DNA from 4 places in the Lysinibacillus sp. SGAir0095 genome. Region 2 is predicted to be linked to each of the others. Evidence: riboswitches for the same ligand, from Rfam matches in the RefSeq annotation. Region 2 holds a riboswitch; each other region holds the start of a gene.
What was found. A riboswitch is a leader RNA that binds a small molecule or an ion and turns the genes downstream of it on or off. The one in region 2 is predicted to bind S-adenosylmethionine.

Region 1: it holds a riboswitch for S-adenosylmethionine, as region 2 does, so the genes downstream of both, C1N55_RS18060 (bifunctional homocysteine S-methyltransferase/methylenetetrahydrofolate reductase) here and metA (homoserine O-acetyltransferase MetA) in region 2, are expected to answer to the same signal.
Region 3: it holds a riboswitch for S-adenosylmethionine, as region 2 does, so the genes downstream of both, C1N55_RS01475 (O-acetylhomoserine aminocarboxypropyltransferase/cysteine synthase family protein) here and metA (homoserine O-acetyltransferase MetA) in region 2, are expected to answer to the same signal.
Region 4: it holds a riboswitch for S-adenosylmethionine, as region 2 does, so the genes downstream of both, C1N55_RS15160 (methionine ABC transporter ATP-binding protein) here and metA (homoserine O-acetyltransferase MetA) in region 2, are expected to answer to the same signal.

Annotation. Positions count from the first base shown of each region.
Region 1 is NZ_CP028083.1:3,676,968-3,680,119, reverse strand. It holds gene hemG (protoporphyrinogen oxidase) at 1-809, shown strand, start outside; SAM riboswitch class I at 897-996, shown strand; gene C1N55_RS18060 (bifunctional homocysteine S-methyltransferase/methylenetetrahydrofolate reductase) at 1,119-2,966, shown strand; gene metH (methionine synthase) at 2,959-3,152, shown strand, end outside.
Region 2 is NZ_CP028083.1:2,142,097-2,145,248, reverse strand. It holds gene C1N55_RS10535 (DEAD/DEAH box helicase) at 1-333, shown strand, start outside; gene C1N55_RS10530 (hypothetical protein) at 349-1,122, shown strand; SAM riboswitch class I at 1,226-1,333, shown strand; gene metA (homoserine O-acetyltransferase MetA) at 1,436-2,374, shown strand; gene C1N55_RS10520 (MBL fold metallo-hydrolase) at 2,590-3,152, shown strand, end outside.
Region 3 is NZ_CP028083.1:298,303-301,454, forward strand. It holds gene C1N55_RS01470 (glycerol-3-phosphate acyltransferase) at 230-862, opposite strand; SAM riboswitch class I at 1,014-1,120, shown strand; gene C1N55_RS01475 (O-acetylhomoserine aminocarboxypropyltransferase/cysteine synthase family protein) at 1,234-2,535, shown strand; gene C1N55_RS01480 (hypothetical protein) at 2,806-3,152, shown strand, end outside.
Region 4 is NZ_CP028083.1:3,045,578-3,048,729, forward strand. It holds gene C1N55_RS15155 (methionine ABC transporter permease) at 1-345, opposite strand, end outside; gene C1N55_RS15160 (methionine ABC transporter ATP-binding protein) at 338-1,363, opposite strand; SAM riboswitch class I at 1,554-1,659, opposite strand; gene C1N55_RS15165 (thioredoxin family protein) at 1,710-2,021, opposite strand; gene C1N55_RS15170 (toprim domain-containing protein) at 2,065-2,421, opposite strand; gene gcvH (glycine cleavage system protein GcvH) at 2,656-3,036, opposite strand; gene C1N55_RS15180 (arsenate reductase family protein) at 3,118-3,152, opposite strand, start outside.

The sequences.
Region 1 (3,152 bases), 1.5 Mb from region 2:
GCATCATGAAGGGCTTTGAAGCGAATAAAGAACAATTCGAAAAGGCAGCAAATAAAAAATTTATTTCCTTCAAAAACGGACTCTCGTCTCTAATCAATCGTTTAGAGGAGCTTCTTCCAGAAGTCGAATACTATAAAAATACCGAGACAACGAGTGTGAAGAAAACGGGTACTCTTTACGAAGTGAGCTTCTCCAATGGAGAGATTGTTCAAGCGGATGTGGTTGTACTAGCAGTTCCGAATAACGTTGTTCGAAGTGTTTTAAATGATGAAGAAATGGATGCGAACTTAAGTAAGTTTACGAATGCATCAGCTTTGACAATATATTTAGGCTTCGACCTTCCTGATTCTATTTTACCTGCGGACGGGACAGGGTTTATCGTTTCGCATAATAGTGATCTAGTTTGTAATGCATCTACTTGGACAAGCCGGAAATGGAAGCACACTTCTGAAGATGGTAATTTGCTTGTAAGATTATTCTACAAGAATACGAATCCGAGATATGAAGAGCTAGCGGCTATGTCAGATGAGGAATTGACGAGGGTTGCATTGGAGGATGTGAAGCTAAGTCTAAATATAGAAGAGATACCGATAGTAGTGAATTTAGCGAAATGGATAGAGAAGATGCCGAAATATGATTTAGCTCATAAGGAAGCTTTGGACTCTTTATTAGTCGACCTGGATTCAAATTATCCAAATCTCTATATTGCAGGATGCTCTTATTTTGGTGTAGGAATCGGGGCTTGTATTGAAAATGGCAAACATACAGCTGATAAAGTTCTCGGTAGTTTAGCCTCAATACAAAAGTGAAGTAATTTCTCAAAAATCAGAAAACATATTGACGAAAAGGTTATTTAAAGATATGATACGATTTAACATATTAAAAACTAAATAAGACTCTTATCAAGAGAAGCAGAGGGACTGGCCCGATGAAGCTTCAGCAACCAACTTAAAAGTAAGGTGCTAAATCCAGCTGGCGTAAGTCGGAAGATGAGAAGGATATCAAAAAATGATGACTCAAGCCTTCTTCTCGTAAGAAGGCTTTTTATATTGGAGAAAAATTTAGATTTTCACAGATGAAAGAAACTGAAATTTTTGAATTTATAAGGGGTGTGCGGTATGGGACTACTGGAAGCGTTAAAGTCAAAGGTATTAACAGCTGATGGAGCGATGGGGACTTTGTTGTATGCATATGGCTTAGATAATTGCCATGAAGAAATGAATATAATAAGACCGGATTTGATTGAAAAAATCCATCATGAATATATCACGGCTGGAGCGGATGTTATTCAAACAAATACATACGGAGCAAATGCTATTAAACTTGCACGCTATGGTTTGGAAGATAAAGTGATAGAAATTAATGAGGCAGCACTTTCCATTGCCAAAAATGCAGTAGGGACAGGGAACCAATTTATCCTTGGGTCGATTGGGGCAATACGTGGTGTTCGTAAAAGTGATGTAACACTTGAAGAAATACTAGCAGCAATCAAAGAACAAGCGAAAATCTTAATTGAGGGCAAGGTAGATGGACTGTTGCTTGAAACCTATTATGATTTTGAAGAATTATCAGAAACGATTAAATTGCTTCGTAAGGAAACATCGTTACCAATCATTGCACAAGTATCGATGCATGAACCTGGAATTTTGGTAAATGGGATGAATCTAAATGATGCTCTTAAAGTGCTGCAAGACCTTGGGGCAGATATTGTTGGAGTCAATTGTCGCTTAGGCCCTCATCATACCATTCAAGCTTTTGAAGGGGTAGAACTACCGGACAAAGCATTTTTATCTGCTTACCCGAATGCGTCTTTGCTAGATATCGAAGAGGGGCGAGTTATTTATGAATCAGAAATAGATTATTTTGCAAGAGCAGCTGTAAGGCTTAGAAATCAAGGTGTTCGACTAATTGGTGGATGCTGTGGTACAACTCCAAAGCATATTGAAGCAGCAAAAAAGCTTCTGAAGAGTTTAGATCCTATTAAAGTGAAGGATGCAGTAGTACAAAAAGAAATCTTCATCCAAGAGGCGGAACCGAGTATTTTGGAGCCACTTCATGAGAAGGTAAAACGGGAACGTTCTGTCATTGTTGAGCTGGATACACCAAGACATTTAGAGATTGAAGCTTTCGTGGAAGGTGCAAAATTACTTTATAGCGAAGGTGCCGACATTATTATGATGGCGGATAATTCATTAGCATCTCCTCGGATCAGTAATATCGCGATGGGCTCTATTTTGAAGCTGCAGCATGGAATCCGTGTAATGCCGCATATAACATGCCGTGATCGGAATCTAATCGGTTTACAATCACACTTAATGGGGTTAAACGCACTTGGTTTTCACGATATTTTAGCTGTCACTGGAGACCCAACAAAAGTAGGGGATTTTCCGGGTGCGACAAGTGTTTATGATGTGTCTTCCATGGAGCTGATCTCGTTAATTAAACAATTAAATGAAGGAATCTCTTTCTCTGGTAAACCGTTGCGCAAAAAAGCAAACTTCTCTGTCGCTGCTGCCTTCAATCCAAATGTTCGGGTACTTGATCGAGCAGTTGCACGACTAGAAAAGAAAATTGAGCATGGAGCAGATTATTTTATTTCTCAACCGGTTTATACAATAGAAAAAATCGAAGAAATTTATGAAGCGACGAAACACCTTTCAGCACCGATCTATATAGGGATTATGCCTTTAACGAGCTACCGTAGTGCGGAGTTCTTACATCATGAAGTGCCGGGTATTAAACTTTCTGAGGAAGTATTAGAAAGAATGAAGGCTTGTGATGGAGACAAAGTAAAAGAGGCAGCTGAAGGGATTGCAATTGCAAAAGAGCTACTTGATACAGCGGCAAAGTATTTTAACGGAATTTATTTAATCACACCATTTATTAGATACGAAATGACAATACAATTAATGCAATATATCAATCAACTTGATGAGCAAAACAAAGGGGTCAAAGCGAATGTATAACCATCGGATAGAAGAACAATTACAAAAGAGGATATTAATTATCGATGGTGCAATGGGGACGATGCTGCAGCAGGAAAATCTAACGGCTGAGGATTTTGGTGGAGAAGAGTTAGAGGGGTGCAATGAAAATTTATTATTAACCCGTCCAGATGTTTTATCCAAAATTCATCGTGCCTATCTGGAAGC
Region 2 (3,152 bases):
GATCGACTTATTGAACAGGAACTAAACCTCCCTCATTTACACATCCGAACTGGTTCTGTCGATAAATTCCAGGGGATGGAGATGGATGTGATTTTGGTGAGTATGGTTCGTAATAATGATAATAAATATGGTGATATCGGATTTGCCAAAGATTATCGTCGTTTAAATGTTGCTTTATCGCGAGCAAGAGAATTACTTGTATTAATTGGAAGTACAGAAATGTTTGTGAATCGTCCGAAAAAAGAAGAAACTCGCAAAATGTATAAAACACTATTAAATACTGTGAAGTCCCAAGACGGTTATCGAAATACAATCGAGAGTTACATTTCGTAAATTTAAGGAGGAAAAATGGAACTACATTCCTTACAGAAATCGCTTGAGTTAGAACTTACACAAAAAACGGAAGTTTCAATACTTCAATCTGATACTTGGTGTGTTCCGGTGCATACCTTAAATGTCACCTATAAACCAGTCATTCGAACAAAAATGGATATTCTAATGAAAATGCTTTTTCTTTCACTGAAAGATACAAAATTTGAAAGTGCTGAACAAATTAGTGAAATTCTCCTGGTAGAACAACTTTTTGTAGAGGATTTGTTATCAAAAATGCAAAAGACCAACCTAATTGCAAAAGTAGATGACTACTTCCTATTAACGGAAAAAGGGCAGAAACAGTTTGAGAATGGAGTTTTTGAAGAGGAGCAGGATGGAACTTCAACCGAGCTTCTTTATAGCCCGACTCATAGAAGTTTTTTAAAGGGCGATATAGAAGAAGTTCTCGAATTTGAAGATTTTCCAGAGAAAATTTTCCGTTATCAAGTACAAGATACTGAGTTAAGCTTTGAGGATCACCTTGTGATCAAGGAGCTGCAGTCTCAAAAAGAAGAAATTGAAGAACCTGAGGAAGAACAAGCAAAACTTTTTATCACATCTATCGATTCTGTAGAAAATGTCCAAGTCAATGATGTGCCATGTATCGAATTTTTGCTTTATGATGAAGTAAAAGATTTATTTTCTACTCGCGTATGGAATACTTTAACGAGCAAATGGGATGAAACTTTAGAGCAACTCATCCAAGAAACTGACAAATCAACATGGCGAGATAAATTGACACGACAATAGGAAAATTCTTTTGATTTCAAAAATGTAATATTAATTTATAAAATAGAAATATGGAATATTGCAAATATTTATTCTCTATGTTAATATTTAAATAATTTCATCTATCTTATCAAGAGAAGCAGAGGGATATGGCCCAATGAAGCTTCAGCAACCTCTAACATCGTTAGAAAGGTGCTAATTCCAGCAAGACTTATGTCTTGGGAGATAAGAGTGCGCGTATAACTAATACCCTCTCATTCTCACGCTGGAATGAGAGGTTTTTTATTTGTCTGATTTAGATGAATTCGGCATGTTAAGAAATGGGGGAACAAGAATGCCTATCAATATACCAAAGAATTTGCCTGCAGGAGAAATATTGCGTAAAGAGAAAATTTTCGTCATGGAAGAAGACCGTGCAAGTACACAACAAATCCGACCATTAAACATCTTAGTGTGTAACTTGATGCCTGAAAAAGAAAAAACGGAGCTACAGTTATTACGCCTTTTAGGGAACACACCATTACAAACAAACGTGACATTTCTAAACACAGCTACGTATGCTTCAAGAAATGTATCAAGATCACATCTAGATACTTTTTACAAAACTTTTCATGAAATAAAGCACCGGCGTTTTGATGGGATGATAATTACAGGAGCACCAGTGGAACGAATGGAATTTGAAGAGGTTAGTTATTGGGAAGAAATATCCCAAATCATGGACTGGGCTCAACTTAATGTTACTTCCTGTATGTATATTTGTTGGGGAGCGCAGGCTGCCCTATATAAACATTTCAATATCGGGAAGTTCGAGCTTCCTAAAAAATGCTCGGGTGTTTATTCCCATGTCATTACTGACCTAACAGTTGACTTAGTGCGTGGATTTAGCGATGAATATGTTGCACCGCATTCTCGTCATACTTCTGTTTCGCTAGAGGAAGTACAAAATCATCCAGATTTACTGTTACTTAGCTATTCAGAAGAAGCGGGTCCCTTCATCGTACAATCAAAAGACACAAAGCATATTATGATTACTGGCCATTTAGAATACGATGCGACAACATTGGCGGATGAATATGCACGTGATGTAGAAAAAGGGGACACGGTAGACATTCCTGTGAATTACTTCCCGAATAATGATCCAAAGAATACGCCTAAAAATAGTTGGCGTGCCCATTCATATCTTCTTTTCTACAATTGGTTAAACTATTATGTATACCAAGAAACTCCATTTGATTGGCACTATGTAGAAGATACAATTGAGTTCCATATTTAACAAGTGAGCCATGTGTTTGAAACACATGGTTTTTTTGTGGGCAAACCACTGTATGAATTTAATTTTTTCCAATAGTCGATGGATCTCATCAAACTTTTTCTGGTTTATCAAAGTCTCCTAAAACTACTTATCCCCAAATATTGTGGGTTTTTATCATTTTGGAATGAATAGGGATTATTTTTATAGAAAAAATACTATTGGAAGGAGGCAAAAATTTGTCTGAACAAATGAATTATGGTGAGGATTATAAATATATTCCTATGTCATCAGTTTCTAGTGGAAAAGGTCAAGAGATTATGCCTGATATTTATTCATTTACTGTTCAGGTTGTCAATTTGTGTATGATTGGCGAACCGAACAATCCGACAGGGTGGACTTTAGTTGATGCAGGGATGCCCAAATCCGTTAATACGATTATTAAAGAAGCTGAAAAGCGCTTCGGATCAAATGCACGTCCAAACGGCATTGTGTTAACCCATGGGCATTTTGATCATGTAGGGGCAATAATCGAGTTAGTCGAGCATTGGAATGTCCCCGTTTATGCCCATGAATTAGAAATTCCATATTTAACAGGGCAAAAGAGCTATCCTGAAGCTGACTCAAGCGTGGAAGGTGGACTTATTGCAAGGATTTCTCCTTATTTTCCGAACGAGCCAATCAATTTAGGACACCATGTAAAACCTTTGCCTAGTGATGGTTCAATCCCGGTGCTAAAGGATTGGAAATGGGTGCATACACCTGGGCATTCTCCTGGACATGTTTCCTTCTTTAGGGAAAC
Region 3 (3,152 bases), 1.8 Mb from region 2:
GCAAAAAGGGCTCAGCCGGGTTTGAGAGATTGCATTTTCTGCGACGAAAGCAAAGCGCCAGTCGCAAAAAGGAGCTCAGGCGGGTTTTTAGAGATTGCATTTTCTGCGACGAAAGCAAAAGCGCCAGTCGCAAAAAGGAGCTCAGGCGGGTTTTTAGAGATTGCATTTTCTGCGACGAAAGCAAAGCGACAATCGCAAAAAAAGCAGAACTCAGGTTTTCGAAAGATCGCTATCGCTTCTTCTTAAAAGCAGCTGTAACTTTTGGTTCCGTCCCGAGTCGCATACGGTTGATGTTCTCGATATGAAGATAAAGTGCGATTAATAATAAAGTCAGTGTAATAATGAATGGCCCAATTGTTGGTTCGATTAAAAGTGCAGTGACTGCGAATATAATATATAAAATACCAACGCCAATAAGTAAATAATTTGTTAAAAGCGATGTAATCACAAAAGCAAGTACAGCAATTAATCCCAATTTCCAATTCAGTGCAATAAAAATGCCAATTAAAGAAGCAGTACCTTTTCCACCGCGAAACCTCATATGAATTGGGAAGTTATGGCCAAGGATTACTGCTGCACCAGTAAGGTATAGTAAAAGTGAAGTCTGATTAAGGGTAAAGGATTCAAAGTTAACTAAGTAGAGACGTATGAATACAATTGCTACTATTCCTTTTCCAATGTCGATTAAAGCAACAAGAACACCATATTTCCAACCTAATGACAGGGTTGCATTTGATGCTCCTGCATTCCCATGTCCAACTTCTTTCAGGTTTACGCCTGAAAGTAATTTAGCAATATTAGAGCCATGAATGCAGCCAATTAGATAACCTGCTAATAATATAAAGATAATGGCATAAAGCAAAATGAAAACTCCCTTCAAAGTATGCTTTTTACAATATACTCTATGATTATATAAGATGTTTCAAATATTTTCGAAATATTTTAAAAATGCAGTTGACATAGTAGATTACTATGCTTTATAGTTTCTATAACGATGGAACATGAATCAAATACCTTTATCCAGAGAGGCGGAGGGACTAGGCCCTACGATGCCCAGCAACCAGCGATTACGCAAAGGTGCTAATTCCTACAGATTTTGATTAGATCTGAGAGATAAGGGGAGGAAAAATTGCAACTTTGCAGCCCTCTTCTTAGAAGAGGGCTTTTGTTTTTCCATAAGGTCCTCCTCATTAGTTAGATCACCCCATCGATTCTATTTTAGGAGGAGAAAACATGTCACAGCAACGACCGGAAACACAATTGCTTCATGGAGGGCAAAAGCCAGATCCAGTAACAGGAGCAATCGCAGTACCCATTTACAGAACAACGGCTTATGCTTTTGAAAACACTGAGCATGCACGAAAGCTTTTTGCACTAGAACAAACGGGTAACATCTATTCACGTATTATGAACCCAACTGTCGATGTTTTTGAAAAACGTGTGGCTTTACTTGAAGGTGGAACAGCTGCAGTTGCGTTATCTTCAGGTGCAGCGGCCATTGCTTTTTCTATCTTGAATATTGCTGGTACAGGAGATGAAATTGTTTCAGCAGGATCGCTTTATGGTGGTACCTATAACTTATTTGCGAATACATTGCCACGCTATGGTATTACAACGGTATTTGTAGATGAGAGTAACCCTGAAAATTTTGAAGCGGCCATTACGGACAAAACAAAAGCAATTTATGCAGAAACAGTGGGTAATCCAAGCTTAAACATTTTAGATATCGAGCGAGTAGCGGAAATTGCTCATGCGCATGGACTTCCGTTAATCATCGATAATACTTTCCCATCCCCATATGGATCGAATCCAATCGACTTTGGAGCAGATGTTGTGGTACATTCAGCAACTAAATGGATTGGTGGTCATGGTACAACAATTGGAGGTGTCGTAGTAGATGCCGGTAAGTTTGACTGGACAAGCGGACGCTTCCCGGGATTCACTGAACCAGATGAGTCTTACCACGGCATACGTTACGGCATTGATACAGCAGGGGCTGCTTTTGCAACAAAGTTGCGGGTTCAATTATTACGCGACTTCGGTCCAACTCTAAGTGCGGATAGTGCATTTAACTTCCTTCAAGGTTTAGAGACGCTTCATTTGCGTTATACAAAGCATGGAGAAAATGCATTGAAGGTTACAGAATACTTGGAAAACCACCCATTCGTGGAATATGTCAACTATCCAGGCAAGGAAAGCTTCCCATCGCATTCATTAGCGAAAAAATACCTGAAAAATGGTTACGGCTCTATGATTACATTTGGCATCAAAGGTGGCCGTGATGTAGGAAGTAAAGTAATTGACAATGTCCAGCTTTTCTCTCATGTGGCAAACGTAGGGGATGCAAAATCTCTAATTATTCACCCTGCTTCAACAACTCATCAACAACTATCGCAAGAAGAGTTAAAGGTGGCTGGTGTTTCTGAAGAGCTCATTCGCTTGTCAGTTGGCTTAGAGGCTGTAGAAGATATCATTGCAGATTTAGATCAGGCTTTGGAAAAAGCGGTTGAAAATATTGCACAAGCAAACGCCTAATTAGATAGATGGAATTGGTGAAAATGACCTTTCACTCATTTGTGAAATAGGAGAGTTTTCACCAATTTTATCTAATGCCATTCATTCGGTTATGTTGCATCTTAAAACCTAGTAATTCAATTAGTTTTATTGACTTTTAGGTGTTTAATTCATATAATATCTAATATAGAGAAAACTTATCGGAATTAAAATCTATCCCTTGCAGGTTAAATTTTTAATTGGTTTACAGGTTTTCGATACGGTATTACTTAGTAAAAGGAGTGTTGTTAAATGGGAAACATCTATAGTGCGCAAAATATCGCAGCATATTTTATATATGAATTAAATGAAAAAGGTGCCTTTATAAATGCATTTTCACTTCAGCGTTTATTAGCTGGTGTAGATAATCTTTGGCATAAGACATTTGGACATACAGCGTACAAAGAGGAAATTGCAACATTTTCAGAAAGTAATTATTACGTAAAAGAAGTTTTCGAAGCGTACAAAGAGTTTGGAAATCATCACTTGTCAATACCGGCAAAGGAATGGCATTTAGAGTATGGTCAATTCCAGCTTGTTCAGCGCACGTATGGCGTACCCGTCTTTACAACTAAAGAAATGCTGCTAGTTAATAGTGT
Region 4 (3,152 bases), 900 kb from region 2:
GATTAATACTAGTCGAGCATAAAATGGTCCAGCCCCAATAATAAGTGCAGGTAATGCTGCCTCAACTCCTCGGATTGTTCCAAGCAGGAATTTTGTAAACGGAATTAAAAGAATAATTAATACGATAAATGGGATAGATCTGAATATATTAACAAGAGATCCTGTTAATAAATTAACCATTTTATTTGCCCAAATTTGGTGTGGGCTTGTCAAAAACAGCAATATTCCAATTGCTAGTCCAAGTACAAAGGTTACTCCTGTAGAAATTACCGTCATATATAATGTCTCGTAGGTAGCTTCCCACAATTTTACCCAATCAACATTCGGAAATAATTGATTAAACATGGTCAATCACCTCCGCTTGAATTTCTCTCGTCTCTAAAAGTTTAAATGCTTCTTCAACCTGATTTGGTTTCCCATCGATTTGTACAATTAATGTTCCATATGGGCCACTTGTAGTTTGTGTAATATTTCCGTGAACAATATTCACTTCAACATCAAATTCCTTAATAATTTGTGAAATGACTGGCTGTTCCGTTTTATTCCCAATAAACGTCAGTTTCACTAGTTTCCCTGTTGGGTAGTTGACTAGAATTTGCTCGATTGATTCCTTGGATTCTTTTGTTCCAGAAACCTGCATCACGAAATTCTTAGTGATTTCAGCTTGTGGATTTTGGAAGACCTGTAGCACTTCTCCCGATTCAACTACTTGTCCAGCTTCCATTACCGCTACACGTCGACAAATTTTGCGAATGACATGCATTTCATGTGTAATAAGTACAATCGTTAGCCCGAGACGCTTATTGATGTCTAGCAATAATTCCAAAATTGCATCCGTTGTTTCTGGATCAAGGGCACTTGTTGCCTCATCGCAAAGCAATACTTCCGGATTATTTGCAAGGGCTCTTGCAATCCCCACACGCTGCTTTTGACCACCCGATAATTGAGATGGGTAAGCATTCTCTCTTCCAGTTAAACCAACCAAATCGATTAACTCTTTCACACGTTTTGTTCGTTCTGCCTTCGAAACTCCTGCAATTTCTAATGGAAAAGCAATGTTCTCTGCAACTGTACGCGACCATAGCAGATTGAAATGCTGGAAAATCATACTGATTTTTTGTCTTGCTTGGCGAAGCAGCGAACCTGAAATAGAAGAAATTACCTGACCATTCACTTCTACCGTCCCTGTGGAAGGTTTTTCCAGACCGTTAAGTAAACGAATCATTGTACTTTTTCCTGCGCCACTATAACCGATAATTCCAAATATTTCACCTTTGTTAATGGATAAATTAACATCCTTGACAGCTGTTATCTCTCCATTTTTTGTTTTATATATTTTCGATATGTCTTTAAGTTCAATCATATGCGACTCCTTACTATGCGTTCTATAGCGAACCGTAACTATGTATTCTTATATCTATACTTGAAGGTATTTTCAGTTTACCCATTTAGCGATTGTGAAATTTATAATCTAGCAATTATTTGAAAACAAAAAATCCCTTCTACCAAGACAAGTAGAAGGGAACGTAACTGTATTGTTTACGTTAACCGTTCTCTTATCTTCCAAAGTATCCACTTCGCGTGACTTGGCACCTTTTCACAAAATGTGATGGTTGCCGGGCTTCATAGGGCACTTCCCTCCACCGCTCTTTATAAGAGTTACGATATTAAATTTTAGATTATGGATGTTACTTTACCATGTTAGTTCTCTATGCGTCAACACTTTTTTTCAACTTCTCATAGAGGAATGGTACAGATTGGAAAGCATATACTTTTTCGACATTTCCATTTTCACTGATTAGTAAACATGGAACACTTTCAATTTGATAATCCATTGCTAAATTTCCTAAGTAATTAATATTTGCCTTGCCTAGAGGTAAATCTGGCAAAAGGTTTTCGATAACATCCATCATTTTCGATGCGACAGCACAAGTTCCACACATCGGCGTATATAGATAAAAGGCAACTAAGGAATTTTTCTCCTGTTGTTGCGCCCAATTTTCAATTGTCCATTCTTTCATTAACCATCATCCTACTCGTTCGTTTAGGTAATAATACAACTATTTACGTCTCAATTGATGAAGATAAATATTGCTTATGCACCGAGAATTTGGCATCACTTAACAAATTTGCCAACACTTTTTTAGGAGCATTCGCCACTTCGATATATGTTCGAGGTATGAAAAGATGAACAGCCTCAGAATAAATTCTTTTTGTTAGCTTTCTCAACTTTTCTCCTGAATTATCCGCATCAAATAACGTATAGAGTTTACATTCTTCAAATGGTTCCAGAAGATCTAATAAGGCATCCTCACTAATCGTACCATTCGTACAAATAATTTTAACATCCTCAGCAAAGATTGGTGCAATGTTTAACTTATCCGATCGACCCTCAACAATTATACACTTATCAACTATCATTTGCTTCACCCCACGATTTGTAGTAACACAGCTAAATAACGTCTTCAAATATGCATAAGGATAATGATTGAAAAGCACGGTTTTCATTAGTGAAAATCGATGTCTTTTCTCACTGATTTTGTGAGACTGTCTACAAATGATCAGTGAAATAAAAGATATGGTTATTTATTATATTTAGATTGTAAAAAAAACGCCAGTGGTTTTCTGGCGTTTTCTTTTTATATCATATTCATATTATGCGTCAATTAATTCATCATATTGCTCAGGAGTTAATAAAGCTTCCACTTCTGAAAGATCAGCCGGTTCAATTACTATCATCCAAGCTTGTTCATAAGGTGATTCATTTACAAATTCTGGACTATCTTCAAGCTCGCTATTGATTTCAACCACTTTACCTGAAATTGGTGCGTATAGTTCTGAAACTGTTTTTACAGATTCCACACTACCGAATGGTTCGTTTAATTGAATTTCGTCGCCAACTTGTGGAAGTTCAACGAATACAATATCGCCAAGTTCAGATTGTGCAAAGTGTGTAATTCCAATGCGTACTTTTCCATCTTCAACTTTTACCCATTCGTGTTCTTTAGAGTAACGTAAATCTTTCGGTGTGCTCACTAAAAACCCCTCCAAATATATGTAATTCATACATGATAAGTTTGACATATTTCATAACCAAAAACAAGATAGAGTATGGCTTTATTTCCAAGATTCGATGAAGTCAGACTCTTTAA